DNA from 3 places in the Paraburkholderia sp. J11-2 genome. Region 1 is predicted to be linked to each of the others. Evidence: riboswitches for the same ligand, from Rfam matches in the RefSeq annotation. Region 1 holds a riboswitch; each other region holds the start of a gene.
The links. Region 1 has a riboswitch for fluoride ahead of U5A57_RS15085 (voltage-gated chloride channel family protein). Riboswitches for the same ligand answer to the same signal wherever they lie in the genome.
Positions count from the first base shown of each region.

Region 2: it holds a riboswitch for fluoride, as region 1 does, so the genes downstream of both, U5A57_RS19145 (MutS-related protein) here and U5A57_RS15085 (voltage-gated chloride channel family protein) in region 1, are expected to answer to the same signal.
Region 3: it holds a riboswitch for fluoride, as region 1 does, so the genes downstream of both, U5A57_RS19625 (voltage-gated chloride channel family protein) here and U5A57_RS15085 (voltage-gated chloride channel family protein) in region 1, are expected to answer to the same signal.

Region 1 covers NZ_CAJMYY010000009.1:187,491-197,687, reverse strand. The annotation lists gene U5A57_RS15110 (hydrogenase) at 1-66, shown strand, start outside; gene U5A57_RS15105 (proton-conducting transporter membrane subunit) at 69-1,547, shown strand; gene U5A57_RS15100 (NADH-quinone oxidoreductase subunit C) at 1,544-3,031, shown strand; gene nuoB (NADH-quinone oxidoreductase subunit NuoB) at 3,062-3,871, shown strand; gene U5A57_RS15090 (proton-conducting transporter membrane subunit) at 3,876-5,855, shown strand; fluoride riboswitch at 5,992-6,057, shown strand; gene U5A57_RS15085 (voltage-gated chloride channel family protein) at 6,136-7,452, shown strand; gene U5A57_RS15080 (DUF190 domain-containing protein) at 7,478-7,834, shown strand; gene U5A57_RS15075 (hypothetical protein) at 7,863-8,213, shown strand; gene U5A57_RS15070 (MFS transporter) at 8,247-9,458, shown strand; gene U5A57_RS15065 (hypothetical protein) at 9,438-10,197, opposite strand, start outside.
Region 2 covers NZ_CAJMYY010000013.1:33,477-43,673, reverse strand. The annotation lists gene U5A57_RS19180 (FAD-dependent oxidoreductase) at 329-1,657, shown strand; gene U5A57_RS19175 (class I SAM-dependent methyltransferase) at 1,685-2,539, opposite strand; gene U5A57_RS19170 (hypothetical protein) at 2,597-2,803, opposite strand; gene U5A57_RS19165 (YbaK/EbsC family protein) at 2,990-3,481, opposite strand; gene U5A57_RS19160 (DUF190 domain-containing protein) at 3,624-3,992, opposite strand; gene U5A57_RS19155 (DUF190 domain-containing protein) at 4,168-4,497, opposite strand; gene U5A57_RS19150 (MutS-related protein) at 4,581-6,134, opposite strand; gene U5A57_RS19145 (MutS-related protein) at 6,131-7,666, opposite strand; fluoride riboswitch at 7,825-7,887, opposite strand; gene U5A57_RS19140 (ATP-dependent protease) at 8,089-8,472, shown strand; gene U5A57_RS19135 (porin) at 8,541-9,620, opposite strand; gene U5A57_RS19130 (MFS transporter) at 9,752-10,197, opposite strand, start outside.
Region 3 covers NZ_CAJMYY010000013.1:139,501-149,697, forward strand. The annotation lists gene U5A57_RS19595 (GGDEF domain-containing protein) at 1-947, shown strand, start outside; gene U5A57_RS19600 (ABC transporter substrate-binding protein) at 1,235-2,014, shown strand; gene U5A57_RS19605 (AraC family transcriptional regulator) at 2,112-3,008, opposite strand; gene U5A57_RS19610 (SDR family NAD(P)-dependent oxidoreductase) at 3,163-3,942, shown strand; gene U5A57_RS19615 (DUF3079 domain-containing protein) at 3,952-4,155, opposite strand; gene U5A57_RS19620 (penicillin acylase family protein) at 4,359-6,869, shown strand; fluoride riboswitch at 6,936-7,007, shown strand; gene U5A57_RS19625 (voltage-gated chloride channel family protein) at 7,101-8,390, shown strand; gene U5A57_RS19630 (methyl-accepting chemotaxis protein) at 8,612-10,165, shown strand; gene U5A57_RS19635 (EAL domain-containing protein) at 10,183-10,197, opposite strand, start outside.

The sequences.
Region 1 (10,197 bases):
GTGCGCTACCTGGTCGCGCACGTGGGCAGCACGAGCAGCCATGAACTCAGGCGTCTGGTGGGGTGATCATGATCGAAGCATGGCTGGCGATTGTCGTCCTCGCACCGGTGCTGGCCGCCCTGGTTGCTGGCGCGAGCCAGCACGTGAGAATGGCCGAGTACGCCAACCTCGCGGCCGCTGTCGCGTGTCTCGTCGCGTCGCTATGGCTGGTCATCCATGTCGACGGATCGAGGACGTTTATTAACGGATACGTTCTTTTCGACGGCCTGGGCGCGTGGACCCTTGTTTGTACCTGCGTCGTTTATTTTCTGGCTTCCGTCTACGCTGTCGGCTACATGCGTCTTCTCAGGGAGGAGGAGGGGCGCTTGCCCGGCTTCTACGCATTGTTTGCGTTGTTTGCCGCGACGATGATCTGCGGCCCGTTGATGAATAACATCGGCGTGTACTGGATCGCCATCGAACTGACGACGCTGGTGAGCACGTTTCTGGTGGGCTTCGAGCGCGGCCAGGAAGCCATCGAAGCGGCGTGGAAATACATCATCGTCGTGTCCGCCGGCATCAGCCTCGCGCTGCTCGGGACCGTGCTGTTTTACTGGGCGGGCAGTCTTGTCCTCGGCCCGACATACGACATGACGTGGGATACCTTGCGTCACGCAGCGCCGCGCATGAGCCCAGCGCTCACGCAAATGGCCTTTCTTCTGGTGCTTGTGGGTTACGGGACGAAAGCAGGGCTCGCACCCATGCACACGTGGTTGCCTGACGCACATAGCGAGGGTCCGGCACCCGTATCGGCCATGTTGTCGGGCGCACTACTGAACACGGCGATGCTCGGCGTCGCCCGCTTTCTGACCATAACGGATGCGGCGAGCGGATCGATGCTCCCGCGCACGGTTCTCGTTGCTTTCGGCGCATTCTCGCTGTTCGTCGCTGCGCTGTTCATCGTGCGGCAGCAGGGCATAAAACGGCTCATGGCGTATTCGAGCGTCGAGCATATGGGTGTGCTGGCTCTCGGCTTTGGGTTCGGCGGCTCGCTTGCCATCGCCGCGGTGCTGTATCACATGCTCAACCATTCGCTCAACAAGTCGCTCATGTTCTTCGGTGCGGGGAACGTGATGCGTGTTTATGGGACGAAGGACATGGATGCCATACGGGGCGTCTGGTCACGCTTTCCGGTGACCGGGGCATTGTGGATCGCAGGAGCCGTCGCGATCACGGGTGCGCCGCCATTCGGTCTCTTTCTGAGCGAACTAGCGCTGATGCGCGCCGGGTTCGCTACTCCGAATGCATGGGCCGTTATCGTGCTGCTGCTGCTCCTGATCGTGATCTTCATCGGATTCCTGAATCACTTTCGGACCATGTATTTCGACACGCGGACGCCGGATGCCGCTGTCGCATCTGTTGCCAACGGCGTCGAGGTCAGCCCGTGGATGACGTTACCAATGTGGATGGCACTCGTACCCGTATTCGTGCTCGGGATCTGGTGGCCGCAGGAGCTGTGGCGCTATTTCGGTGTCGTCGCGACAGATCTCGGCGGAGGCGCGCGATGACGAACTGCGAGTACGTGACGCTGTCGATAGACGAGCTGATGGGGCGTGCGCAGGCGCTGGTCGCAGCAGGCGGCCGCTTTCAGGGCGTGTATGCGTGGTTCCCGAGTGCATCAGACGCAGAGTTGCGATACGTCGCCACCTTGCCCGGTCAGGAGACGTTCACTGGCTGGCGTGTTCCGGTGAGGGCGGACTCCGTGCCAAGCCTTGCGGCAATCAGCCCGCTCCTTGGCTGGCATGAGCGCGAAGTCATGGAAATGAGCGGCATCGCGTTTTCGGGACACCCCGAGCCGGAGAGACTGGTGACGGCGTTCCTGCCGCAAACGGATCGGGGACCCCTTGAGCCTTCCGGTTCACAACGAGACAGCGTCGCGGCAACGCTGCCGGCTCCGGTATTGCCAGCCGTATCGGGCAAGCATGTGCAGTTGCTTCCCTTCGGGCCGGTCCGCGCTGACGTACTGGAATCCGCCCAGTTCATTTTCTACTACCTTGGCGAAGGCATCCTGCACTATCACCCGAACCTGTTTCTCAAGCACCGCGGGATGGAGAAACAGTTCGAGGGCATGGATGTTGGGTCGGCCACGTTGCTCGCTGAGAGGGTAGCAGGCATTGACAGCGTGGCGCATGCGATCGCTTATGTCGAAGCCATCGAGGATGCCGCGGACTGCGAAGTGCCCGTCAGGGCGCAATGGATCCGGCTTCTCGCCGCGGAGCTCGAGCGCATCTACAACCATCTTCATTACCTGGGGCACCTGTGCCACACGACGACCCTGAAGGTCGGCGAAGCGCAGGGAAAACTGCTTGAGGAGCGGGCGAAACAGATCAACGGCCGCGCCAGCGGCAGCCGCTTTCTGCGCAGCCTTGTGTGGCCGGGCGGCGTGCGCAGTGAGCTTGATCTCGAAACCATCAGGGAAGGGCTGGGGGTGCTGAAGCCGCAGATTGACGAATACATCGGGCTGATTGAAAGAACGACCAGTCATCTCGACCGTCTGATCTCCACGGCACCCTTGAGCCAGGAGCTCGCCTTTGACCAGGGTGCGACCGGACCGATCGAGCGTGCCTCCGGTGTGGATCGTGATCTCAGGCGCGATCATCCCTATGCAGCCTATCGCACGCTGAAACCGGAGGTTGCCGTGGCGCAGGAAGGGGATGCCGCAGCGCGGATGCGGGTTCGCATCGCGGAACTGCGCGCGAGTATCGCACTCGTCGACAGGGCCATCGCCGAGGGGCTCCCCGAAGGCGCGTTATCTGCTGTATGCATGCCCGTGGCGGGCTCCGAAGGGCTCGGCTGGTCGGAGTCGCCGCGCGGGACGGTTCTGTATGCCGTGCATATCGGCACCGACGGGCGGCTGTTGCGCGTGAAGATCAAGTCGCCGTCGTTCGCAAACTGGCGGGTGTTTCCATCGACCGTGCACGACAGCAACATGATGGACTACGCAATCAATGAGGCAAGTTTCGGGCTGACGATCTCGGGCTGTGCCCGGTAGCCATCGCAGACGATTTGAGGAACGCATGCCATGTCACTCTGGACCTGGTTTGGACTCAAGGAAGGCAGCGCGAGCACCGACTGGCCGTTGAAGGGCGGCGAGGACGGGCAGCGGGGAGTGCTTGGCATGCCGCGCTATGACCCGTCGAAATGCCGGCCGAACTGCGACGAGTGTGCACAGGCCTGCGTGACTCACGCCATCAGTTTCAGATCACAGGACGATGAAGCCGCAACCCCGGAAGTCGACTGGGGGCGTTGCATTGTTTGCCAGCGCTGCGCGGAAGTCTGCCCGACTGCGGCTTTTACCCCATCGGCGGACTGGGCGCTGGGTGTCAGCGAGCGGCTCGATCTCAAATGGGACACGGCATTTAGCGAACGCATCCCTCGCGAGGTCATGGAACATGGGCGACGCGCGTTTGGACGCAGCCTGCATATCCGGCACGTAGACGCGGGGTCGTGTAACGGTTGCGAATCCGAGTTGCAGGCATTGAACAATCCCTTCTATAACCTGCACAGGTTAGGGATTTTCTTCACGCCATCGCCTCGCTTCGCCGATGTGTTGCTGGTTACAGGCCCGGTCACGAAGGCGATGCACGGGCCGCTTCTCGAGACCTGGGAAGCGATGCCGGCGCCACGCTGGGTGATTGCAACCGGCACCTGCGCAGTTTCCGGTGGCGTCTCGGGCGGCAACTACGCATCGGGTACCGGGCTTGACGGTGTCGTGCCCGTCGATGTCTATCTGCCAGGCTGCCCGCCCAACCCTGCGGCGTTGATTCACGCGCTGTTGATGATCGTCGGGCGGGCGCAGCAGCGAATGAGGGGAGGCCGGATTGAACGCTAACCACTTGCTGGGCATTGCGGCCGCGGCCTGGGTGCTGGCCGCCATCCTTTCCCCGCTACGGGTCATGCATCGCCCGATCCGCGCGCTGCTTGGCGCAGGCTGTGTGCTCGGGATGCTCGCCTGTCTCGTCGCCTTGCCGCTGGGCACGTCGCCCGTAAGACTGGGCGTCTCGCTGGCATCTCACCCAGTCTCGTTCGCAGTCGAACCGTCGGGTTTGTGGTTACTCGGTTTCGGGCTCGTCCCGGCCATCTTCGCCTGCTGGCTCGGGTCGCCGCTTGCGGGGCGCTCGGGACGCTGGTACGCGGGGGCGGCATTCAGCCTTCTCGGTGCGCTCGGCGTGACTGGCCTGCAGGACGGGACCGCGCTGCTGGTGGCATGGGAGGTGATGAGTCTCGGCGGCGCGCTGATGCTCGCGGGGGAACGTGCAGAGGAAAACGAAGCAAAACCCGTCTTGCTGATGCTTGCCCTTCTGGAGGTGGGGGCGGTCGCGCTCGTATTTGCGATCATTGTGCTCGACCACGCAGCGAGTGGAATTGGCTTCAGCAATTTCGTTGTCAATGCGACGACCTCCAGCGACGTCGTGTCATGGTTTGCGGGGATTGCGCTCCTCGTCGGGTTCGGCGCGAAGCTTGGCTTGCTGCCCTTTTATGAGTGGTTTCCGAGGGCATATTCGAGTGGCAGCGGGGCGACCGGCGCGTTGTTTTCGGGCGTCGTGCTCAACGCCGCGTATTTCGCCTTGAGCCGCGGGTGGAACACGTGGCTCAACGTGGCTGTTCATCCTGATACGGCGTTCGGCCTGGGCGTGATCGCCATCGCGGTGGGCGTCGTGAGTGCCATCCTCGCCGTGCTCTTTGCGTTCCAGCAGGACGACTGGCGCGCATTGTTGAGCTATTCGTCTGCTGAGAACGCATCGGTCGCCGTGGTGATGCTTGGCGTGACGCAACTCTTTCGTGCCGATCATCTCCCGGATCTCGCAGGGCTCGCCTGGACCGTGGCGATGCTGCATCTCGCCGGTCATGCGCTGGCGAAAGGCGCGCTCTTTCTGACCGCGGACGGGATTTTCCTTGCCTCCGGGAACTACGACATCATCTCGCGCGGCTGGCTAAAGCGCAGCGGCTTTCTGCTCGGATTCGGGGCGCTGTTCGCCGCGATGAGTCTCGCGTCGGTCCCGCCGCAGGCGGGCTTCGTCAGCGAGTGGTACGTATTCCAGTCCGTTTTCCAGGGCTTCCACCTTTCGTCGTTTGTCGGGCGGCTTGCGCTGGTGCTTGCCGGCGCCGGACTTGCACTTGCGGCGGCGGTTGCGCTGGCCACTTTCGTCAAGGTTTTCGGCCTGGGGTTGCTTGGCTTGCCGGATGTCGACGTGACGCCGCTCGTGCCTCGCACAAACGCCCTGGCGGTCGGCATCCTTGGCCTTTGCGTGCTTGCGGTGGCGGTCGGTGCACCCCTCTGGCTGAACGCACTGGCCGCAGACGCGCAGGCGCTTTTCAACGCCAACAGTCCGCAGGCGATGGTCGCGGGTTGGTTGCTTGTTCCCCTGACTGACAAGTTCGCCTTCATCTCGCCGTCGAAGCTGATTATTGTGATGCCGCTGCTGGCAATCCTGCCTCTGGCATTGCTGTGGTTCACCAGGCGACGCGCCGTCAGGCGTGTCCCCGTCTGGTTTGGTGGCATGACAACGAACCAGCGCGACGCCATAACCACCGCGCTGACATTCTCGAACGCGATGCGCACGTTCTACAGTTTTGTGTACCAGCCGACGATCAGTACCACGCGCGAGCACGAGCAGCGCGAGTACTTCATCAAGCGCCTCGTGTTTTCGGCAGGCGTAACCGACCTGTTCGAGCGACACCTGTTTGATCCTGCGGTACGGATTGTCAACCGGTGCGCGGAGAAGCTGCGCGCCCTGCAGTCGGGCAATCTGAATTTTTATCTCGCATTGATCGGAGGATTGCTGATCGCGATCCTTTTCCTCACGCTGCTATAGCGTTCGTCCTGCCAGCCGCACCAGGCCCTGGCGGGGCCTGGATCGCCGCCCGTCTGGCGACGGGCGGGTGGGTGGGGTGGTGCGTCCTTTTCGCGACAGCCCGGTTGCAGGGGAAAACGTCGTCCCTTAAAATCGCACGGCTTTCGGAGATGGCATACCTCCCGTAACCGCCGCGTCAGCGGCTGATGATGCCTACGAGTTCCTGGGTGAAGGAGGTCGTAGGTCGTCCGTGCGGGGGCCCCCGTCGCCCGGGTTTGATGAAGTTTCAAACCTGGAAAACATGAAAAACCTGAAGTCTCTCGAGCAGGTGGCCATGGTGCCTTACATGGCGCGCTGGCTGCTCCTGTCATCCATCCTCGGCACACTTGCCGGCACCGCATCCGCTGTCTTCCTCTACGCGCTTGATCGCGCAACCGATATCCGCCTCGACAACCCGTGGCTGCTGTGGCTGTTGCCATTGGCAGGGTTCGTCATGGGCTGGGTCTACCACCGTGTGGGGCAGTCTGTCGAAGGCGGCAACAACCTCCTGATCGACGAGGTCCACGATCCGAAAAAGATCGTGCCCAAGCGCATGGCGCCGCTCGTGTTGATCGCGACCGTCGTGACGCATCTCTTTGGCGGCTCGGCGGGCCGTGAAGGCACGGCAGTCCAGATGGGCGGTGCGCTGGCCGACCAGGTAACGGCGCTCTTCGGCCTTGAAAAGGAGGAGCGCCGGATTCTCCTCATGGGTGGCATTGCCGCGGGCTTTTCGTCCGTCTTCGGCACGCCGCTGGCCGGCGCAGTGTTTGGCCTGGAAGTGCTCGCTATCGGCCGCCTTCGTTACGACGCGCTGCTTGCCTGTATTGCTTCATCGGTCGTGGCGGATCAGGTCTGCCGCGTTTGGGGTATCCATCACACGGTGTACAGCATTCCGGCGGTCCCGCCGGTCACGGCACTCGGCGCGGCCTCGGTAATCGTTGCAGGAATCGCCTTCGGCGTGGTGGGCATGCTGTTCGCCGACTCGACCCACGCGCTGTCCGCGCTGATCAAGCGCAAGATCGCCTACGCGCCGGCGAGACCCCTGCTGGGCGGTGCGATCGTCGCCCTGGCAGGCGTGCTCCTGAACGTCCCGCAATATCTGGGTCTCGGTATTCCCACGATCGTCCAGGCATTCAACGGGCCGCTGCCGGTCTACGACTTCGCCGGAAAGTTTGCCTTTACAGCTGTCACGCTGGCCTCCGGCTTCAAGGGCGGCGAGGTAACGCCGCTGTTCTACATCGGCGCGACGCTTGGCAACGCGCTGGGACATGTGCTGGCCCTGCCGATCCCCGTACTTGCTGGTCTTGGTTTCGTCGCCGTGTTTGCCGGTGCAGCGAACACGCCGATCGCATCGACCATCATGGCCATTGAACTGTTCGGTTCGGACATTGCCGTGTATGCAGCACTCGCGTGCGTTGTGGCCTATCTCTTTTCCGGCCATACGGGCATCTATCGCGCCCAGCGCGTCGGCCATGCCAAGCACCCCCTTCTGCCTGCGGGAATGCGTCTTTCTGACATTCCGGCGCTTCGGCGTGCGCGTCGTGCGGCGGCCGCCGCTGCATCGTCAACCCAGTCGTGACCCGAACACCATTCCCCTGAACACCATGTCCAAACTGATTTCGCTTCGCCTGTATTTTCACCATTCTGAACGTGCTCACGCGCACGAACCGAAACGCTTCTGGCAGCGCTTCACGCGACCGAGTCTCGCATGCCACCTGCTGGAGCACGCCCGGCGTGCAGGTATCGAGCAGGCGGTCCTTCACCGGGTCCATGCCGGTTATCTGAACGGAGACCGTGTCCACCATGAACACGTTGAGGCCGCGCATCACCGCTTCCCGCACTGCATCGAGCTGATCGACCTTGAAAGCAAGGTGAGGGCGTTCTGGGGCGCACACGGCAAAGGCCTCCATAACGTGCGCGCCGTCTTCCTCCCCTGCGAAGGAGCGGTAGTCGAGAGTTAAGTCCGTTTTGAGCACATGGGGAGACGCCATGACGTGGGATGCAAAAAAGGAGCGGTTGAAGGGGCAGATGATGCTCGTGGCCTATGCATTGCTTGCGAATGAAGTGCTGGCGTGGGCTTTCTCATTTCTCGCGATCGCGATCTATCCAGGAATGCAGCGATGGTGGTTCATGGCCCTGGGAGCTGTGACCATGCCTGTGGCAATGACATGGATCGGCCGGGATGCGAAAAGGGCCTATGAAACCGCGGCGCACGAGCGGTTTCTGGGCTTCGACGGCCTCCCTCCACGCGTAGCGTCGATTGCCGATAACTGCCCGAGTCGATGGCTCGTCCTCCTGCATATCCAGATGCATCCCGAGTTGCGTTTCCACGAACGCTAGGCAGCGCGATTTCCGTCGCGAGCGGAGACTGTCATGAATGGCACCGATGGAGGCTTCGCTGCACGACGCGCCATGAGGTTCGTACTCCTCGTGGGCGTCCTCAGCCTTTTCGCGGATTGCACCTATGAGGGGGCGCGCAGTGTCCTCGGCCCATGGCTCGCCACAATGGGTGCGTCCGCTGCTGCCATCGGAATTGTGGTCGGGTTTGGCGAACTGCTGGGTTACGGGCTGCGCGTCGTGTCGGGGAGACTGGCTGATGCGTCGCGCCAGTTCTGGCCGATAGCTATCACGGGCTACGTCGTGCAGATGAGTGCGGTTCCGCTCCTGGCTTTCGTTCAGAGCTGGCAGCTCGCAGCGGTCCTGATCGTGTTGGAGCGCACGGGCAAGGCCATACGCAATCCGCCGCGAGACGTGATGCTCGCCAGCGCGGCAAAACGAATCGGTGGCTATGGTTGGGCCTTCGGGATACATGAAGCATTCGACCAGTTTGGCGCCATGGTGGGACCGCTCATTGTCGCTGCCATCGTCGCCGTGCGCGGAGACTATCGCTTTGCGTTTGCCGTCCTGGCTATCCCCGCCTCTTTCAATCTGTGCTTCGTCGCGCTCGCACGTATCGCCTTTCCGCGCCCCGAGGACCTGGAGCAACGCGACAAGGAGGACGCAGTCGTCGATCGTTATCCTCTGGACTACTGGGTGTATCTTGCGGGGGCGGGCCTCGTCGCCGCCGGCTTTGCGGACTACCCGCTGATCGCGTATCACTGGTCAATCCATCGGGTGATTCCGGTGGACTGGGTGCCGCTGCTATACGCGGTCGCCATGGCGGTGAGTGGGGGAGCGTCGCTTCTTCTCGGACGACTTTTTGACCGGTACGGGTTTCGCGTCCTGATCGCGTTGACCATCGTCGCTGCGGCTTTCGCGCCACTGGTGTTCCTTGCAGGCCGCATGGAATACGTCGTTCTCGGCGCCGCGCTTTGGGGCATGGGCATGGGAGTTCACGAGTCCATCATTCCCGCGGCCGTGGCGCCGATGGTAAGCCGGGCGCGCCGGGCGTCTGCGTTCGGTGTCTTCACGGCCACCTACGGGGTCTGCTGGTTTGCCGGTAGCGCATTGATTGGCTGGATCTATGACAGGTCGATCACGGGCGCAGTCGCCTTCTGCGTCATTTCGCAGCTGCTTGCCCTTCCCGTGTTCGCGTGGGTCAGCCGTCGGAATGCGGGACCGAACTCAGGCATCGCCGGAAAGTAGCGCCTTTGTCTGGACGCCAACACTTTTGCGGAGTTCGGGCGCGGGCGGTGCGTGGTGATCCCGGTGCAGGGCATTGCATAACGCGGTGTTAAGTCGGTGTTCGATCAACGGATCCGATGCGTAGATAAGCGCCTCTGCGAAGTGCTTCAAGCATACCCCGGAGGTGACCCGCGCAGCGTGATCGTCATCCTTCGCCCGGCTCACTTCCCTGATCAACCGGGCAATGGCTCGGCGCGCTGCAATTTCTTCGGTGTCACAGCCAGGGCACGATTCGCGCTGAACGGTTTCAGAGGCGTGCGCGGTACCATTCGCGCGGGCGGCGCTGCCTGCCGCATTAAACCACCGGAGCCTGCTGCGCGGACGCCGTTTCGGAGCGTTGCTGGCTCCCGGCACAGGCGCGACCGGGCGAGCGGCCAGCACGCCCTCGAGATAGCGCTGAAGCGCCGCGCGCTGCAGTTCCCGGTCTGGCTGCGCGAGGCAAAGGAACAGGTGATTTCGACAGGTCGGGAGCGTGATCCAGCCAGGTTGTTCAAGACGCACGTTCTCCGCCGCAGACGTCAGCCACTGGGTGCGCCCTGTGCGAATCGCCTCGCAGACCGGACACACACAAGGTGACTCCTCCCGGGGCATGCCATCGCGAGCCAGTTGGTAAAGCATATGTCGTACGGCTATGGCGCTCTCAGAGGAGCTGACGATCGACGGCGCGTCGAGTACTTCGAGTGCCGTGTGTGCCATGTTG
Region 2 (10,197 bases), on a different contig from region 1:
GTAACGAGGTTATCGACTACGGACCTGGCGGCATTCCAGAATAAGGCAGATAGTTGTCCAGGAACGACAACCAATTACAGCGCGTCCGCCGGAGTCCGCATCGGCTCATCACGCTGCTGGAACTGCTTCTTCGGCATCCTGAATACTCTCACCTATGCTGTCTTTTTGCCGAAATCGTGGCTGTCTGTTACGACCGGGCGCTCTCGCGCAGGCAAACAGCCTCGCGGCCAGCGCGCGACCTGCACCGCTCGCAAGTTCGAGTGCGAGTTGACAGCTCACCGAATTGTGGTGCGCCAAAACATGCAAGCTGCATAATGGCGATGGACGAATGCGCGACCAGGTGCACTGGCGCCTGCTCATTCGATGCCGGTTTACTAACGTCATTCGCGGCGGAGGTCTACAGATGACACCGTGCAGCTACGACGTCGTGATCGCGGGCGGCGGCCTTGGCGGCGCCGCGCTTGGCCGCGCACTGGCGGGCGCCGGGGCGCACACGCTCATTGTCGAGCGCGAAACGTTGTTCAAGGACCGCGTGCGTGGCGAAGGCATCTTCCCGTGGGGCGTGGTCGAAGCCAGTACGCTCGGGATTGAACGCCTGCTTCTCGACGATGGGGCGCACGTGGTGCCCTTCTGGAAGAAATACACGGGACCGGGTCATATGGATTGCCGGGACCTTGCCGCCACTACCCCCGCACACACTACGTGTCTGAACTTTTTTCACCCGGCGATGCAACGCACCCTGCTGGACGCGGCAGAAGCATCGGGGGCAATTGTGCTGCGTGGAGCCGAGGTGGTAGGCGTCGAACCCGGTGATGTGTCGGGCAAGGCGCCGGTTGCCGAGATACGCACGAACGACGGCAAACATTGGGCGAAAGCGCGCCTCGTCGTGGGCGCTGACGGTCGCAGGTCGGTAGTGCGCCGGACCGCGGGCTTTTCGCTTAATCAGGACGCCGGACGACTGATTGTTGCCGGGGTTTTGTGTGAAGGGCTGGATGCTCCAGAAGACGCGATCCACCACTTCCAGTGCCCGGCATTGGGACAGACCGCACTGATCTATCCAATCGGCCGTCAGCGATTTCGCACATATTTTGTCTCACGGGTCGGGCAGCTTGCGCGGCCCATCAGCGGAAACGGCCACATCGGCGAATTCGTCGATGCGTGTGTCGACACGGGCGTGCCGCGCGACTGGTTCGAACACGCGCGCGTCATTGGCCCGCTTGCCTCATATCCCGGTGCCGATAGCTGGGTCGATCATCCCTGCAACGGCGGCGTGGTGCTGATTGGGGACGCCGCGGCGGCCAGTGACCCGGCGTGGGGAGGAGGGCTGTCGTTGACGCTGCGTGACGTCAGGGTGCTGCTTCACCGTTTGCTTGCGGGTGATGACTGGGAAGCCGCTGCGCACGCATACGCTTTTGAGCACGACCGGTACTACGGCGCGCTGCACCGTGTGCACGATTGGCTCGCCCAACTGCTGTACGAACGCGGAAAGATCGCTGATGAGCGCCGCGCCCGTGTTCTGCCCTGTCTCGCGATGGAGCCCGATCGCATGCCCGATATCAGAGGGATGGGGCCCGAGGCTCCGTCGGACGAAACGGCGCGTCGGCGTTTTTTCGTCGAGGATGGCATCTTGCCGCGCGCTGAAAGGGGCACAGCCTGATCGGTACGGCAGCTGGCCAACGCTCATTCAAGCGGGCGTGCTGCTGATTAACCACATCGCGCCGGGCAACCGCACTCTCGCACCGTCCGCATAGGGCGCAAGCGCCTCGCGAACCGATGCGGTGGCGGCAGAGATAATCTGCGCTGGCTGATTGCGCAACCAACTATTCACCGCGCCGATCTGGGTTGACTGAACCACCGCCTCCTCCAGCCCACGGCCAGCGGCGATATCGAGGTCCATGTCGAGCTTCTCGAAGTGCGGCGGCGCCCAGCCGGCCGCCGTGGCAACCTCGGTCACGTGGTTCCGATCGGCGAAGGCGAACATTCCGGGCGCGTTGGGCACCGGCTGCGGCCTCGGCGGCAAGTGCCGCGCGGCCGCGGTCATCGGCACTTCCATCCACGGGTTTTCGGCCAGCGCGCGCCAGCACACGAGCGCCATGCGCGCGTCCGACGCGGCGGCGCGGCGCATATTGGCAAATGCCGCCACCCGGTCGCCGAAGAACATCACGCCGAACGCGGAAATCAGCAAATCGTATTCGTCCAGTGCGGCCGTTGCCGGATCCGTGTGCCGCCAATCGACATTGGCAATGCCGGCGGCGCTCGCGCGCCTTTTACCCTCAGCAAGCATTGGCCCGGAAATGTCCAACCCCGCCACGCGGCCGGACGAACCCACGGCGCGCGCGAATTCCAGCGTGGGCGCGCCACAACCGCAGCCGATATCCACCACCCGCTCTCCGGCATGCGGTGCGGCAAAGGCAAGCAAGGCGTTTGTCACCGGCGCGAGCGTGATGTCGGTGTGCGCCTGTCGCGCCACCCAGATGTCGCCGCCGTTCCCGTTCCAGAAGGCAAGCATGTCGGCGTTGATCTCTTCGGGCGAGGCCATCCGGGTTCTCCTACGGGGCGGGTGAGCACGTCGCGGCTTCGCCGAACGCCGGATTTTCTAGTATTCCTTAATTAACCGGGCCAGCGACTCTGCCTCTCGCGCAATGGCTTCGTCTGCCGATACGCCGTCATTGATCCATAGCTGGACGGTATCCACGAACGCTTTTTGTGCCGCGCCGCACAACTGGGTGATACGGATTCGATAAACGCCATCGAAGCTGAACACCTCCAGACGCCCTTCGTACTCACGCGCATAGAACTTCATCGTTCGCTCCTTGAGTCGCCGCCGTGCGTTCCTTCGATGCCGCGGGTATCGCCGCCGCGCCCGCGCGTCCTGCCGCCCATTCGTACGAGCACGAGCGCGCCCTTTCGTCGCGCGAGATCTGCACGCGAACGTGGGAGTTTTACCGCTACGTCGACATTCAATGCGCGGCGGCCCCGCACCGCTCACTCACGCGCGGCCACTCATGCCTCGCATGCGCCTTGCAAAATGGGCACGCTCCGCGTCGTCCATCAGCGCCAGAAACTCGTCCGCTTCCATATGAACCAGCTCTTCGTGATCGCCCGCCTCGAAGTAGATGTCCGGCTGCCCCGCCAGGTTCGCTTCGAGATAGGTTTTCATGCCATACGCCCCGCAGATTGGCGGCAATGCCCCAGCATCGCAGTCCTTGAACAGCTCGCGCAGGTCGGCTTCTGTCGCGAGGGCGAGCCTGCGGCCTGTCTTGTTCCAAAGCTCCGACAATTGCACAGCATAGGTCGAGGGCAGTACGACGGCCACATAGCCGTGCTCGTCTTCGAGCAGTACGGTTTTTGCAAGGCGGTCGCCGGGAATGTGCGCTGCCGCAGCGCTTTCCATGCTCGAATGACTGTATGGGTGGCGCACGATTTCGTAGCGTGAGCCCTTGCTGCGCAGGCGTTCCTGCAGAGTGGTCGACATCGACATGGCACACCTCCTGTCGAATGCGTAGAAGAAAACCAGCCGCTAGTCACCACTTCAGAATAGTTCACACGCGCGTGAATAGCACGCCGGCGCCGCCGCCGCAGATTCGCAGTACGAAGACCTGGCGGCGCATGGTGTGAAGTGACTATTTCGGCTTATGACCGAATAGGGAAAAGCGCGCTTTCCCTGCCTGCTGCGAGTCCGCACCGAGCACCCCAAACTCGACGGGAAACCGCGTGTAGAAGACGTGAACGTGCTCAGCTTCAACGGCGTCGAGCATGCGCTGCGCCTCGTCTTCCGTGACGGCGAGAATAACCTGCACCGGTTGGTCAGCGAGATTCAGCAGATGCGCCCCATGATGTGCGCCGGCATGCCCAGTCCCCTCCGCGCAGTTGATCACTGTGACGCCGTGGATTCCCAGGCGGCCCGCTTCGTGAAGCAGCCATTCGCACACCGTCCGATGTCCGTGATGGCGGTCATGTTCGGTGTAAAACGTAAGCTGAAAGCCGTTCATGCCCTCCTCCACGCGCGGGAGACCGCTGAGCAGAAGCTGCAGCCGGAAGGTCCTTCGGTGCCGACCCGGCACCGAAGGACCCTCAATCCATTCTAGTGCAAGGGTCTGGCGCCGACATGTGCTGCATTGCAGCGCACGCGCGCGACATAGGGCACAAGCTCAGCGTGTTCTGTCCTCAGTCCGCAGCTTTCGTTCCAAGCGTGGCGTATTCGATTCGCGTACGCGTATAAAAGAGGGGAACACCGCCGCCGTTGAGCGTGTCGAGCAGGTTGTCAATCTGCGCATCTCCGGCGATAAGGGTGACGGCGACCGACTGTTCCGCAAGCTCGAAAAAGCGAGCCGCATGATATTTTCCCTTGTGGTCTACACCTTCGGCTACCTCGACCACCGTGGCGCCATGAATGTCCGCATGCCTGGCTTCCTCAAGTATCCAGTCAACGACAGAAAGGTGCCGGACGCGATGACTCTGATTAGCCGCATAGATGGTCAGTTGACTACCTTGCATAAACACCTCCTGATCAAGTTAATGAACTGTGCCGGGCCAAAAGCCAGAGAAGCGACGACGCCCCGCTGGCTGCTGCCCTGGGGTCAAGCCTTAACGCGTGGCGAACGCTCCTGCCTATGCCCAGCATCGTCTGACTCCATGGCGTCTTCCTCGAATAAGGCGCGGTACAAGTCCTGCCCGAAACTCGTTTGCAGCGGCTCTCCCTGAATCAGGCGGAACGTGCGCTCGCCGTCTTCCCGGCGTTCGGCCCGCAGAAAGACTGCGGGAAACGCGCATTCAGTAGCGAGACCCTTTGCCAACGTGAACAGATGCGTGACAAGGCATATCTTTACGCGCGCCTCGAGCAGAGCCTCGATAATCGCTCTACCGACTTCCGAGCCCTCACGTTCGTTGGTCGATGCAAACGACTCGTTTGACAGGAAGAGCGCGTGAGGCCGGATATGGTCAACGACCTCGCTCATGCGTCTTAACTCTTCGTCGAATTTTCCGCTTTGCATCGTGACATCTTCCTCCCGCTTGTAGTGCGTGAAGATCCCGGTCGCGACGTTTGCTTCAAATGCCGAGGCGCCGACGATGCCGCCCGCCTGGAGCAGTACTTGTGCGATTCCAATACTACGCAAAAAAGTCGATTTCCCGCCCTGGTTCGCGCCGGTCACGACCATAGCATCCTTGCCGTTCGCGTCGACATCGTTGCCCACCGGTGCGTGCTCCACACGCAGTGCGAGACTGATGTCGTACAGCCCTGAGAAGCTGTGCCTGCGCTGCTCAACCGGAAAAGGCACAGGAAAACAGACTGGCAAACCTCGCTTTGCCAGTCTGTTGCGCAAATTCATGAAACCCAGATAGAGGCCAAGCTCCGCGCGCAACATCGCGAAGAAGCGCTTGATGTGATCAGCCGACTGGGCAAGCGCGTTTGCAACGTGGTTGATGCCGCGCGCTTCAAGTTCGGCGACCGCACGGGCGCCGTTCTCATCTCGCTCGGCAATGCGGAACGTGTATGAGCGTGGCCGCCTTGCGAATAGACGGCGAATCAGATTCGGGTCCGGCTCGTGGGGTCTGCGTAAAACGTAGCGGGTGCCCTTGTTGCCACGACCTGGTTGCGCACTCATCAGCACACCGCGGTTGAACCTGAGTTCCCTCAGGCAATGCTTAACAGCTGCGAAATAGTCATCCGGCAACGCTTCGCGCACCATCGCGAAGAACCGTCTGAACCCGGCCGATTCGAATGACGACGTTTCGTCGTCCGCGAGCTGGCGCAACTTCACCAACGAGGCGAAATACGCCTGCACGAGGTCTCGGGCCGAGTGCAGGACGCTGCTCGCCGAAGCCGTCAATCCCCAGTAGAAGCTCTTGCGCTCCGTCTCCTGCGCCTCCACGGCAATCGCATAGAGCCGCCGTACAACGGCCTCGTGGCTCAGACAATCCCTGAGCACGGCCTGTCGATAAAGAATGTCGCCAAGCTCATCCAGACTGACGGTCACGACCTTCTTCGCCACACCCTCGAGAAATTCGTCGCCCGCCCCCATCGCCGCAAAGACGGTGGCGAGTTCGAGATCCCGCGTGAGCGTGGTTTCGTTCCATTGTTCACCGCGATGCCAGTCGAAATCGCGCTGCGCATAGAGCAACCATGCTTTCATGATGCAAGGCGCTCCTTCAGGCGTTCATAGGTGAGCCCGTACTGCTCGGCCACAGAGACGGCGTATGCGCGTCCATCGGCGGGCTTTCGGCGAATACGGAACGTTCGCTGCGCCGGATTGGACGGGCAGATTTCACTGACCATGCTCACTGTCTGCGCGCCGAGCCGGGCCAACTCTTCGACAAAGGTCACGCATACGCAAAGCGCGTCGCGTTCCATAATCCGGTTGACGATCCGGCGGCAGAGAAATAGCGCATCGGCAAGCGTCGTGGAACTGAAAATCTCGTTCATCACGATGACGCTGCGGGGCGTGGCTCGCGCCAGGATGGCGTGCATGCGCATGAGGTCATCCTGCAACTTGCCGCGCATGTCCTTCGTATTCTCTTCACGCTCAAAATGTGCAAAGAGCTGATCGCAGAGATACAGGCGCGCCTCACTGCCGGGCACCGGGCAACCCAGCCTCGTGAGGTAGTGAAGTTGCCCGAACGCTCTGGCGAAAGTCGTCTTGCCGCCGTTGTTGGGACCCGAGACAACAATAATGCGCTCAGCACGCTCCAGCCAGAAGTCGTTGCGCACAACTGGAAGCTTGTCTGCACACAGCTTGTGCGCGAGCGCGAGGTCGAACGTATCGTGACAACGTTCGGCCTTGCTCGACGACGAAACCACCGGGAAGCAGAATGGAAGACCTTGCTCCCGGCAATTCTGAATATAGGCGTCGTACGCGATGTAGAACTGCACCTCGCGGTCGAATGAGGCGATGGTGGCGTCAAGGAAGTCAGTGTGATTGAGCTGGAAGCTGGCGAGCATCGCAAATGGTTGAGGCTGGAGCCTGGCGACGTAGTCCAGTATCTGTGCCTCGACGTGATTCATTTCCGGCCATTCCTTGACCTCGACACTGTGGTCCTTGACCTCACCCTGCTTGAATCGCTCGAAAATAGCCACGACGTATGCGCTGTAATCGCTCTCGCGGTCGTCATTCAGCACGGCCACCGCGTTGCCGTGAATGTGCACCGCGTATCTAACGGCTTCCAGCGCCGTCTGCAGGTCCACCACATCTCGCCTGAGTCCGATGAAGTCCTCGCCACGAAGATACCCTGCAAGCCACGCGCTGAACTCGCGCAAGCCTGCCGACTTCGGGTGAGTCTCATGTAGCGTGGCTTCTAACGTCCCAAGCGCATCGCAATACCGGAACGCAGCTTCGAGAAACCACCATTGTTTTTGTCGCGGATAGTAAAGCTTCTCTGCCTGTGCCAGCGCTGAGCGCATCTTGCGCATCGACTGCGCAAAGGCGTGAATACAGCGGGAAATCTCGTGGCTCCCGAGGTCGCGCATCACGTCGTGCCGGTACCGTATTGCACTCTCACGATCGAGCGCTGTACGAAAGAACGGCTTCAGGTCGTACTCGTCATAGCCTTGCGTGAGCTTCAGCTCAATCTGGTCGAGATTCAGGTCGCCAAAGCACTCCGGCTCGTGCACTTCGCCAGCAAGCGGCCCGTCTTCGGGTGTCTCAAACAGGATGCTGTGAAATCCCATTTCCAGTCCCTCGTCGCCACGCCTTTGGCAGAGCGCGACGAAACCCAAGCCCAACGAAGGTTGGGCTGTGACGATGTGAACCGGGAGATGCCGTCTTGACGGCACAGACACAGGTGGGGCCAGCGAAGAAACCGCATGCACCGACAGTGCCTGTTCCCAGGCCGGTAGGCATCATTAGCCCGTCGGGGCGGTTCCAGGAGAATGCCATCTCCTGCAACAACGTTACGCCTCTATCGCCAGCGCTGCAAGCCCCCAGGCGGGCGTACCCGGGCAGAACGCGGTGTGTGGCAGCTGCCGCATCGACAGCGTTCGAACGCGCCGCAGGCCGCCTGCGCGGGCATCGCAGTTGCGAAAGTGAGGGAGTCTCGGGCGTCCAGTCGCGGCCCGCGCGATAATGTGCCACGGCCCACATGAGATATGCGATGACAACCCCATTCGACGAGGCAACAACGGCGGCGATCGCCGCGTTTGCCCAACTGGACTTCTACACGGCTGTGCAGGCGATGCGCGCCGAGGCCGACTACGACCGCGAACGCGACCAGTGGATCTCGCACTACATCGACGAGCACGGCGGCGGCGTGGACGATGCGGCATACGACGCCTTGCACGCGCAGGCCCAGGCAACGCCGGAATACGCGCAGTTCGTCGATGCCGTTCGCAGGGAGATCCTGGAATACTTCGGCGTGACCGACGATCAACTGGACTGGATGGTCCTGCTGCGCGACGACGACAGCGATGCGCTTTGGGCGGAGGTCAACCGGCAGCGCAACGTGCTGGGCACCGGTGAAGTGCGCGGAGACCTCTGATCACCGCTGGGCGTCGGGGTGTGACCAGAGCGTCGCCCCCGAAAATCAGGCCGTACCCGCGAGAACGGCTAGAACAAATGCCTGATGCCCACACGCGACAGGAATTGGCTGTCTGTCGACGAAGTGCCGGCCAGCGCGATCGATGCCTTGGTGCTGTCCCCGAATGCTCGCTGCGCATGCACGTCGAGGTAGACATCTGTGCGCTTCGAGAGCAAATAGTCCACGCCGCATGAGAGCGTGAGCCAATGCGACGCATCGAGCTTGTCGTACGTGAGCTTGGTAGCGAGCACGAGATCGGGCCGGGGCCGATACTCACCGCCGACGTGAATCACCTGATCCTGTGCGCTGGCGTTTCCAAGTTCCAGATGGGTATTGGTATAAACCGCTGACACCCGCCATTGACCCGGTGTATAGGTCGCGCCAAATCCGAAGATGCGCTGCTTGTCGACGAGCAACGCGGTAGCGGGCGTGATCGGGCGCCCGAAGATTTCCGCCGCGCCAGTCATGCCGACATAGACGGGGGCGCCATTGATATCGGTGTAGAAGGCGCCTGCGGCAAAGGCGCTGCCGGCGTATTGCACCGTTGCACTCACCGCGCGACCGGCGTTTGTCGTCGTGCTGCCGGAACTTGCGCCGAAGCTGTACTGCGCGCCGGCCGAAAAGCCCGCAACCGTGCGCGACATGAATTGCACCGTGTTGTTCAACCGCTCGCCGGAAACGCGATCCAGGTCGCCGTTTTCAACACTGTAGATGCCACACGACAAGCACGGCAAATAGCGGATCATGGAGTACGCGAAGTCGTATTGACGCCCGAGCGTCACATCTCCAATCGACGCATCGCCCAGGCCGACATAAGCCTGCTTGCCGAACAGCAGTCCGCCTTGCCCCAACGTACCCGTGTTCACCGAATAGCCGTTTTCCAGCTTGAATAGCGCATGCTTGCCGCCGCCCAGGTCTTCGACACCCGTGAAACCTAGCGAGTTGCTCTTGTTGATGCCGTCTGCCATGGCGAAAGACGAACTGCCGTGGACGTTGCTCACGTAGGTCAGCCCTGTATCGAGGCTGCCGAAAATCGTCACGCTCGACTGCGCGTTCGCAGCACCGTGCATACCGGCCAGCACGAGGCCGGCGATCATGGTCTTTTTCATGTCTCGTTCTATTGTCTTTATGGTGAAAATGCAGGCGCGCGAGCGCCCCTGCCAGGCTTACGCCCGGCATGATGCGAAGGTGCGGTGAGTAGCTGGCCGGGCGCGGGCACTGCCGCGCACGGTGCCGAACGCTATCTGGACACGTCCACGTTGCGTGTTTCGGGAAGCATCGCCATGGCGGCAAGGCTCAGCACACTGGTCGCCACCATGTACCACGCGGGCGCCATCGGGCTTCCGGTCCAGGCAATCAAGGCCGTCACGGCGAACTGCGTGGTGCCGCCGAACAGCGTCGTGCCGATTGCGTAGACGAGCGACACACCCGTGCTGCGAAAGCTGGCGGGCAGCAATTCGGGCATGACCACCATCGCCGCCGTTGCGCTCATGGCCGTCAGCAACGCGAGAATCACCGTCACCAGCAGGAAGCTCGTTGCGCCCGGCGCGGCCTGCAGCCACAGGAACATCGGCACGCTCAACAGCATCAGCAGCACGCGCGGTGCAATCAGCACGATCTTGCGGCCGCGCATGTCGCACAGCCATCCGCCGGCCAGGCCGCCTGCAAACGTCAACAGGCCGCCGA
Region 3 (10,197 bases), on a different contig from region 1:
TTGGAATATTGACCGGACTTGAGTCCACCTACCTGACATCGGTCGACTTCAGCCGCGAGGTGCAGACCGTCCTCTATTCGCGCAACGACGGCGACGTGGAGATCATGGAGGGCTTGCAGGTTCAGTGGTTCGACACTTTGTGCAAGCGCAGTCTGGAAAGCGGGCGGCGCGTGGTCAGCAACGTCAGGGACATTTGGGGCGACTCGCGCGCGGCCTCCGAACTCGGGATCTGCACCTATGCCAGCGCGCCGGTCTGCGCGCAAGGCGGCGCCGTCATCGGTACGCTATGCGGCATTAGCCGCGAGAGCCGCGAAGTCAGCTCACGGGCGCGCGGCGCGCTCAACGTCTTTGCCAAACTGATCTCGGAGCATATCGAGCGCGAACGGCTCATCGAACGACTCACGCTCACCAATGAGCACCTGGCGCAACGCGCCCTGATCGACGACATGACGGAGCTGCCGAACCGGCGCGCGCTGCATGAGGAACTCGGCCGCCTGATGGCGCAGGCCGCTTCGGACGGCTCGTATGTCGTGGTTTGCATGATCGACCTGGACGGCTTCAAGGAGCTAAACGATCAACGCGGCCACGCGGTGGGCGACCAGTTCCTGCAATCGTGCGCCGGGCGTTTGCTGGCGGCGACTGCCGATCGAGGTCTGCTTGCGCGCATTGGCGGCGATGAGTTCGCATTCGTTGCATCGGGGCCGGCCGATTACGATCAGGCGGCGAGCATGGCCGAAGCCGTCGCGAGCCATGTTTCCTCAGTGACGGCAGGGGAATACACCTTGCCGAACATGCGTCTGCAATATGGGGGGGCGGCCGCCGGATGCGTGGCGGTTCGCTTCGTGAGCGCGCAGCAGGCGCTCGACCAGGCGGACCATGAGATGTACCGTGTCAAGCGCTTGCGGCGCGCGGCTCGCGCGGGCAAGAGCAACTGGACGTTCGGATAAGCCGCCTTCACTCCTCCTGCGACCGGTTAAGGGTCTTCCCTGCCAGGCAAGCGGGTTGGCCCCATTCGGCCTGCGTTTCTCCCAGGGTTCTCCCGCGCCATAGGTGTTTCCGCGTGTTTTTGACATCTCGACGCGTGTATTCTGGACTGCTACCTTGCCCGGCGCAGGTGCACCCGCAGCGTCGACCACGCTTGCGGCGCGCGCCGCTGGGGAACGTCCGTGCCGCAACCCTGCGGGCGGAGTCCATGTCTTGACCACCCTGTATATCCAGAACCTAGGGGGATCCCATGAAAAAGTTGTTTGCAGCCGTGTCTATTGCCTTGATCTCCGTCACGGCCAGCTCCGGAGCATTTGCGGCGGACACCATTCGCTTTGGTGTCGATGCGAGCTATCCGCCGTTTGAATCGAAAGCACCGGACGGCAAACTGGTTGGCTTCGACATCGATCTCGGCAACGAGATCTGCCACCGTCTGAATGCGAAATGCGTCTGGATCGAAAACGACTTCGACGGCATGATCCCGGCGCTCAAGGCGCGCAAGTTCGACGGCGTGCTCTCGTCGATGTCGATGACCCCCGCACGCAAAGAGCAGATCGCGTTCTCGGACAAACTGTTCAACACGCCGACGCGTCTCGTCGCCAAGACGGGCTCGGGCATCATGCCGACCGCGGAATCGCTCAAGGGTAAGCGCGTGGGCGTGGAGCAGGGCACGATTCAGGAGACCTACGCCAAGGCCCATTGGGCGGCGGCTGGCGTGGAGGTCGTGCCTTACCAGAACCAGGATCAGGTCTATCAGGACCTGCTGGCCGGCCGCGTAGACGCGGCGCTGCAAGACGCCGTGCAGGCCGAAGTGGGCTTCCTGAAGTCGCCGCGCGGCCAGGGCTACAGCTTCGCGGGCGGCGACCTCGACGATCCGGCGACGCTTGGCAACGGCGCCGGCATCGGCCTGCGCAAGGAAGACACCGCGCTCAAGACGAAGATCGACGGCGCGATTGCCAGCATCATCAAGGACGGTACGTACAAGAAGATCGAGAAGAAGTACTTCGACTTCGACGTGTACGGCAAGTGACGTTTGATCGATGACGCGCACGGCGCGAAAGCGGACGCATCGCTTTCGCGCCGCGTGTCACATACTCCAGTTAAGCCACCTAAGTCACCTATGTCACCTAAGCGGCCTCGCGCATTGCCTTCGCCTGGGTCGAGTCTTTTTTCGGTGGCGCGCCAAACATCCGCGTGTATTCCCGGCTGAACTGCGAGGCGCTCTCGTATCCCACTTCGAATGCGGCGGCCTGTACGCTCATCGAAAGCGAGAGCAGCAGTCGGCGGGCTTCCAGTAGCCGCAACTGCTTCTGGTATTGAAGGGGCGGCAGCCCCGTCAGCGCCTTGAACTGGCGGTGAAACGCCGACGCGCTGAGCTGGGCAAGCGCCGCCAGGTCTTCCACCCGCACGGGCTCGGCAAACCGCTCCCGCAAATTTTCCACCGCGCGCAGCAGGCTGAGAGAAGGGCTTTCGGTCGACGCGAGCCGCGCGATTTCAGATCCATTCGGACCCCTTAGCAGCCAGTAGCAGATCTCGCGCATGAGCATGGGGTACAGCATGGCGATGGCGTCGGGCGTCTCCAGCAGGCGCACGGCGCGCAGCGCGCAATCGGCAAGCGGGCCGTCGAAGTTCGCGACGAACACGCCGCGGCTCGCCTCTGCCGCCGGCGCGGGCGCAGGCGACATCTCTTTCGCCACGGCGCGCAGCATGGCCAGGTCCAGTTCGAGAATCAGAACCAGGCAAGGTTTGTCCGGGCTCGCTTCGAACACCCGGCCGCGCGACGGCGTTTGAACGCCGACCACGAGCGCTTGACCTGCCCGGTATTCGAGTTGCGCCCCGCCGAAACTGGCCCATTTGGCGCCTTGAGCGACGATGCACAATGCCGGGCGCGCCGCGCGAAACGTGGGCGGCGCGGGGTGGTCGGAGCGCAGAATGAGCAGTCCGTCGACCGCGGTGCTGTATGGGCTCGTGCCGGGCTGCGTTTGCGTGTAGCGCAGCAGGGCGGCGGCCAGTTCGTTCGTCATGGCGGCTCGCTAAGGATCGCGCGAGGGAAAGTGCGCGCCGAGGCATGTTAGTCAGCGAAGCAGGAATAGGCAAGAATCGGGCAGGTTCGGGTATTCACTCGCCGGTGGCGCCAGGCGGAGAATCGAAGCCATCCACTCTAGCGAGAGGTGCCAAATGGCAACGAACAACGGCAGTCAGTCGGGCCCGAAAATCGCGGTCGTCACCGGCGGCAGCCGCGGCATTGGCCGCGACACTGTTCTGCGGCTGGCAAGCCGCGGCGTCCGCACGGTCTTTACTTACAACACCAATCGGGCCGAGGCCGAGAAGGTTTGTGCGCAGGTTGCAGAGGCGGGGAGCCAGTCGATCGCCCTGCAACTGAACATGGCGAATTCTGGCGCGTTCGACGACTTCGTTGCGCGCCTGCGAGAAGCGCTCGGAACGCTGAACGCCACGGGCTTCGATTATCTGGTGAACAACGCCGGAATTTCTTCCACAGCCACGCTTGCCGCCGGCACCGAAGCGGAACTCGACGCGCAGTTCGCGGTGCACTTCAAGGGGCCGTTTCTGTTGACGCAAAAGCTGCTGCCGCTCATTCATGACGGCGGCCGGATTGTGAACGTCTCCTCGGGTCTTGCGCGCTTCGCGTTTCCGGGCCGCGCGATTTATGGGCCGATGAAGGCGGCGGTCGAAGCGCTCACGCGCTATATGGCGCTCGAACTCGCGCCGCGCCGAATCGCGGTCAACGTCGTGGCGCCAGGCGCCATTGCGACCGACTTTAGCGGCGGCATCGTGCGGGACAATCCGGAGGTCAATAAAGCAGTAGCGGAACACACCGCGCTCGGCCGCGCGGGATTGCCGACTGACGTGGGGCCGGTTATCGCGGGTTTATTGTCGGATGACTTTGGATGGGTGAACGCGCAGCGCATCGAGGTGGCTGGCGGCATGCATATTTGATTTCGCCGGTCACAGCGCGACGCTTTTGCCGGTCGCGTCGACTTCGATGCCCCAGTCGCCTTGTTCGAACCAGTCGTCGCCGAGCAGTTCGGCCGGATGCTGCGTGCGGCTCTGGCCGTTGCCGCATCGCATGTCGCCGGCGGGGCAGTAGTGGTCGCAGCCCCAGCACAGGCGCTCGGGGTGCTGGGGGTGAATCGGAAACTTCTTTGCCATGATGTCGTCCCGGTGCGATCCCGGAAAGGACGCAATATCAACATTGTCGTCCTCGCGCGCCACAGTGGCAGATGGCAGAGTGTCACGCCCAGCAAGCGCGGCTGCTGCAGATTGTCGCAGCGTCATGCTATGGTCGTAAGGCGGCTGGCCGATCCGGTCGCAGCGCCCGGAGGCGCTAATCAAAACGACCCGCATGCGCCGCCATGACCCGTTCGAGCCTTTCTCCGCAAAAGCGCCGCGGCGCGTGGCCGCTGATTGTGTTGTGTACTGTCGTCGTCGTTCTGGTTGCCGGGGTCCTGGCGGGCTGGCTGACATTGCGCGGCAGCTTGCCGCAACTGGACGGCACGCGTGCCGCGCCGCTCTCCGCGCCCGTGACGATCGAGCGCGACGCGCTGGGCGTGCCGACGATACAGGGCAACACGCGCGGCGACCTCGCGTATGCGAGCGGCTTCCTTCACGCACAGGATCGTTTCTTCCAGATGGATTTGCTGCGCCGGGTCGCCGCTGGCGAGATGGCGGCGCTCATCGGACCGGCGGCGTTGCCTCTGGACCGCCGCGACCGGCTCTTGCGCTTTCGCGAACACGCCCAGGCAGCGCTCGCCGCGCTCTCCGCTGACCAGCGGGAACTGATCGAACGCTATACGGCGGGCGTCAACGACGGCCTGCGCTCGCTTCGCGCGCGGCCGTTCGAGTACTGGCTGTTGCGCACGCAACCGGCGCCGTGGCGTCCCGAGGACACGGTGCTCACCGTCTACGCGATGTACTTCGATCTTCAGTACGACCAGGTGAGGCGCGTGCTCTCGCGTGCGGCGCTGCGCGAGCGCGTGCCCGCCGACCTGCTTGCGTTCCTGCTGCCTGAAACGAGCCATTGGGACGCCCCGCTCGACGGGCAGCGCGCATTGCCGCAACCGCCGGCGGCGTTGCCCGCCGCGCCGCCATCGTGGCTTCCGGCAACGCGGTCCGCCGCCGATCTCGATCCCGACGCCACTTCGCTTCTCAGCAGCGTGCCTGGTTTCGTCGGCGGCGAGAACGCGGTCGATTCGATGGTCGGCAGCAACGGTTTCGCGGTCGACGCCGCGCATAGCGCGCACGGCGGCGCGCTGCTCGCGAGCGACATGCACCTGGGACTCGCGCTGCCGAACGTCTGGTACCGCCTCTCGCTCGTGTATCCCGCCCCCGATGGCGGCGAGCGGCGTATCACGGGCGTCAGCCTGCCGGGTACGCCGTCCGTCGTGGCCGGCAGCAACGGCCATATCGCGTGGGGCTTTACGAACAGCTATGCGCGCTTCGTCGATCTGGTCGAACTTCAGCGTGATCCTGCCGATCCCTTGCGCTACCGGGTGCCGGGCGGCGGATGGGACAAGGCGCGGCTGATCCACGAGCGCCTCGATGTGAACGGCGGCGCGAGCGTCGATCTGCCGGTCGTGCAAACGCGCTGGGGGCCGCAACTCGTTGTCGGCGAGCACGCCTATGCATTGCATTGGGTCGCGCAGGATCCACAGGCGACCAACATGAACTTCATGCAGCTCGAAGGCGCCACGAACGTCGCCGACGCATTGCGCGCCGCGCAGACCTTTGGCTTGCCGACGCAGAATTTCATGGTGGCCGACGCGCAAGGCCATATCGGCTGGACGCTTGCCGGGCCGCTGCCGCGCTTCGCGGATGCCGACGGCGGCGCGGCGGCGCTCGCGAGCTTGCCGTACCGCTCCGAAACGTATGCCGGCTGGCAAGGGTACCGTTCGCCCGATGCGTATCCGGTGCGCGTCGATCCGCCGGCCGGGCGCATCTGGACCGCGAACAACCGTACCGTGCCGCTGGAGGACGTGGCGCGCATCGGCGACGCCGGCACGGATCTCGGCGCGCGCGCCACGCAGATTCGCAATGACCTGTTCGCGCTGCCGCATGCGAGCGAGCGCGACCTGCTCGCGGTGCAGACCGACGACCGCGCGTTCTGGATCGAGTTCTGGCGACGTGTCGCGCTGGACGCGCTCGATGCGCGCGCACTCGACGGTCATCCCAAACGCGCCGAATTCCAGCGGCTGGTCCAGGCGTGGGACGGCCGCGCCGATGTGGATGCCGTCGGCTACCGGCTCGTGCGCGCGTTTTACGACTCGCTCTACCAGGCATGGTTCGGTGTACTGGACAAACAGTTGGCCGCGATTGCGCCGGGCCTCAGCTATCGCGCGGCGAACTCGCGTTACGAAGCGACGATGGAGACACTCGCCGACGATCGCGCCTGGATACCGGGAGCCTTCGCGGACTGGCGCGCGTTCATGCTGGACCGTATCGACCATACGATCGCTAGCTTGCCGCATGGTGCGAATGGCACGAATGGCACGAAGCTCGAAGACGCACGCTGGGGCGAGCGCAACCGCGCGGCAATTGCGCATCCGTTCGCGCGCATGGTGCCGGAGTGGCTGCCGTGGGTTCGCGGCTGGCTCAGCGCGCCGCATGACCCGTTGCCGGGCGACTCCAACATGCCGCGCGTGCAGTCGCCGGCGTTTGGCGCGTCCGAGCGTTTCGCGGTGTCGCCGGGGCGCGAGCAGGACGGGATCTTTGAGATGCCGGGCGGGCAGTCGGGTAATCCCATGTCGCCGTACTTTCTCGCGGGACATGAAACATGGGTGCGTGGCGACGCAGCGCCGTTCCTGCCGGGTACCGCCGTTCATACGCTCAAGCTCGTCCCGGCCGGCGCGCAGCAGGCTCAAAACTGAGGGCCGCAGGTTCGCCAGCGCGGCGACGATCCTGTTGCAGCGTCTTATGTTGTCGCATAAAATCACGGGGCTTTCGGAGATGGCATTCCTCCCGTAACCGCCCTGCGTTCCCGCAGCGCTGATGATGCCTACGAGTTCCTGGGTGCAGGAGGTCGTAGGCCGTCCACGCGACGCCCCCCCTGTCGCCCAGGTGATTTGCAACCGTGCAAGCAAACGCAAACCTGGACCGCAATGAAATCCCTGAAGTCTATCGAGCAGTTCGCGATGGTTCCGTACCTCGCGCGCTGGCTGCTGCTCTCGTCCGTGCTTGGCGCCCTGGCGGGCAGCGCCTCCGCCTTGTTCCTCTATGCGCTCGATCGCGCAACCGACATCCGCGTCGCCCATGCCTGGCTGCTCTGGCTGCTGCCCGTTGCCGGCTTCGCGACCGGCTGGGTCTATCACCGTGTCGGCAAGCCGGTGGAAGGCGGGAACAACCTGCTGATCGACGAAATCCACGACCCGCAAAGAATCGTGCCCAAGCGGATGGCCCCGCTCGTGCTCGTCGCCACCGTGGTCACGCATCTGTTCGGCGGCTCGGCCGGACGCGAAGGCACGGCGGTGCAGATGGGCGGCGCGCTCGCCGACCGGGTCACGCACGTTTTCGGCCTCGACCGCGAGGAGCGCCGCATTCTGCTGATGGGCGGCATTGCAGCGGGCTTTTCGTCGGTGTTCGGCACGCCGCTGGCCGGCGCGATCTTCGGGCTGGAAGTGCTCGCAATCGGGCGCCTGCGTTACGACGCGCTGCTGACCTGCGTGGCGTCGTCGCTGGTCGCGGACCAGGTGTGCCGCGCGTGGGGCATCCATCACACGGTCTATAGCATTGCGTTCGTCCCGCATGTCACGCCGCTCGGACTTGGCTCGGCCATTCTCGCGGGCATCGCATTCGGCGTAGTGGGCATGCTGTTCGCCGACTCGACCCACGCGCTCTCGGCGTTCATCAAGCGCAAGATTGCCTACGCGCCGGCGCGTCCGTTCGTGGGCGGTATCGTCGTGGCGCTTGCCGCTACCGCGCTGAACGTGCCGCAGTATCTCGGCCTGGGCATTCCGACCATTGTCGAAGCGTTCAATCATCCGTTGCCCGTCTACGACTTCGCGGGCAAGTTCGGCTTCACCGTCGTGACGCTGGCATCGGGCTTCAAAGGCGGCGAAGTCACGCCGCTGTTCTATATCGGCGCGACGCTCGGCAATGCGTTGGGGCATGTGCTGGCCTTGCCGATGCCGGTGCTCGCGGGCCTTGGTTTCGTTGCCGTATTCGCTGGCGCCGCCAACACGCCGATCGCTTCGACGGTCATGGCAATCGAGCTGTTTGGCGCCGACATTGGCGTGTATGCGGCGCTGGCCTGCGTGGTGGCTTATCTGTTTTCCGGCCACACGGGCATCTACCGCGCGCAGCGCGTGGGGCAGGCGAAGCATCCGCTTTTGCCCGCTGGCATGCGTCTTTCGGACATTCCCGCGTTGCGCCGTGTACGGAGCAGCGATTGAGTCTCCGGCATCGCGTCATCGTTGTCTTGTCCACCTGAAAGCGAAGCGCATCGGGCTCGTTAGCAGAAGTGAGCGGACGACGCCAGAAGCGCTGGCTGATTCTCCCTATATCGGTTCGCCTCCTACCCTTGGTGTGGGGGATGAGTCAAGCTTGCCGCGCTCGCGTCGAGGCAGGGTCTCGCCGTGAGCCACATAACAGGGAATCGAATAAGGGGACAGCCATGAAGTGGCTCGATCGCATGACGGTGTTCAAAAAGCTGCTGACAGCATTCGCCGTTGTGATCGTATTTGCGGTGGCCGTGGGTATTGCCGGCGTCTCGTCGCTGGCGTCGATGCATGATATTGCCGATGAAATCTGCAACCGGCACATGAGCGGCCAGTTCTGGCTGGAGGAAGCGGCGCGCAGCAAGTTGAGCACTGACCTCGACGCGGCGAATCTGGGCTACGCCGATGAAGCGGGGCGCAACCATCTGAAGGAAGACATCGTCGCGCAGCTCAAGCGCATGCATGAGTCGCTCGATCGCTACGCCGGTGCAGGCGTGTCGGCTGGCGACCGCGCGCTCTATGACGACGTGCTCAAGAAGACCTCCGCATGGGAAGCGATCGTGCATCAGCAAATCGGCTTCGCGCCCGTGCCCGCAGGCGTGGACAACGCCGAACTCGTGCGCCGCGCGATTGCGGCGAGCGTTGCGTTGGGCGACAGCGTGGCCGCGCTGATCGATTCGCTGCAACGCGAGGCGAAAAACGCGCAGACCGCAGCCACAGCGCAATTCCAGCATATGCGCGCGCTCGTCATTGCGATTCTGCTCGGGGCGGTCGCGACCGGCGCGCTGCTAGCCTGGTTGATTTCGCGGCGGCTTTCACGCCAACTGGGCGGCGAGCCGGCTTACGCCATGGAAATTGCAGGCCGTATTGCAGCCGGAGACCTTTCGGTATCCGTAACAATGCGACCCGGCGATTCGAGTAGTCTGTTGCACGCGCTGGGCGAGATGCGTGTGCAACTGACTGGCATCGTCGCCAACATTCAAGACTCGAGCGGTTCTATCCTTCTTGCTGCCCGCGAAATCTCGCAAGGCAACACAGATCTCTCGCAACGCACCGAAGAGCAGGCGGCGTCGCTCGGCGAAACCGCGACGAGCATGGAGCAGCTAACCTCGACCGTGCGCCAGAATGCCGAGAACGCGAGACAGGTGGGCGGGCTTGCGCGCGGCGCTTCGGAGGTTGCGGCGCGCGGCAGCGAGTTGGTCAGCGAAGTGGCGAGGACGATGGGTGAGGTGGCGCAGGACGCGAGGCGCATGACCGATATCATCGCGACGATCGAGAAAATCGCCTTCCAGACCAACATTCTTGCGCTCAACGCCGCCGTCGAATCGGCGCGCGCCGGCGAGCAGGGGCGCGGCTTCGCGGTCGTGGCGGGCGAGGTGCGCGCGCTCGCGCAGCGCAGCGCGGCTTCGGCGCGCGAGATCAAGGAGCTGATCGAAGCCTCGACGGCGGGCGTTGCAAACGGCGCAACGCTGGCGCAGCGCGCGGGCTCGACGATGGTCGAGGTAACGGAGGCGGTGCAGCGCGTCACGGACATCATGGGCGAAATCGTCGCCGCCTCGGGCGAGCAGAGCACGGGCATCGAGCAGGTCAACCGGGCGGTGGCGCAAATGGACCAGGTCACGCAGCAGAACGCGGCGCTGGTCGAGCAGGCGGCCGCTGCCGCAAGCTCGATGGCCGATCAGGCGGCGCAGTTGCAGCAGGCCGTTTCGGTATTCAGGTTTGCGAATTAAGCCGTTCTCTGCTGCGTTTAAATCGCCGGCAT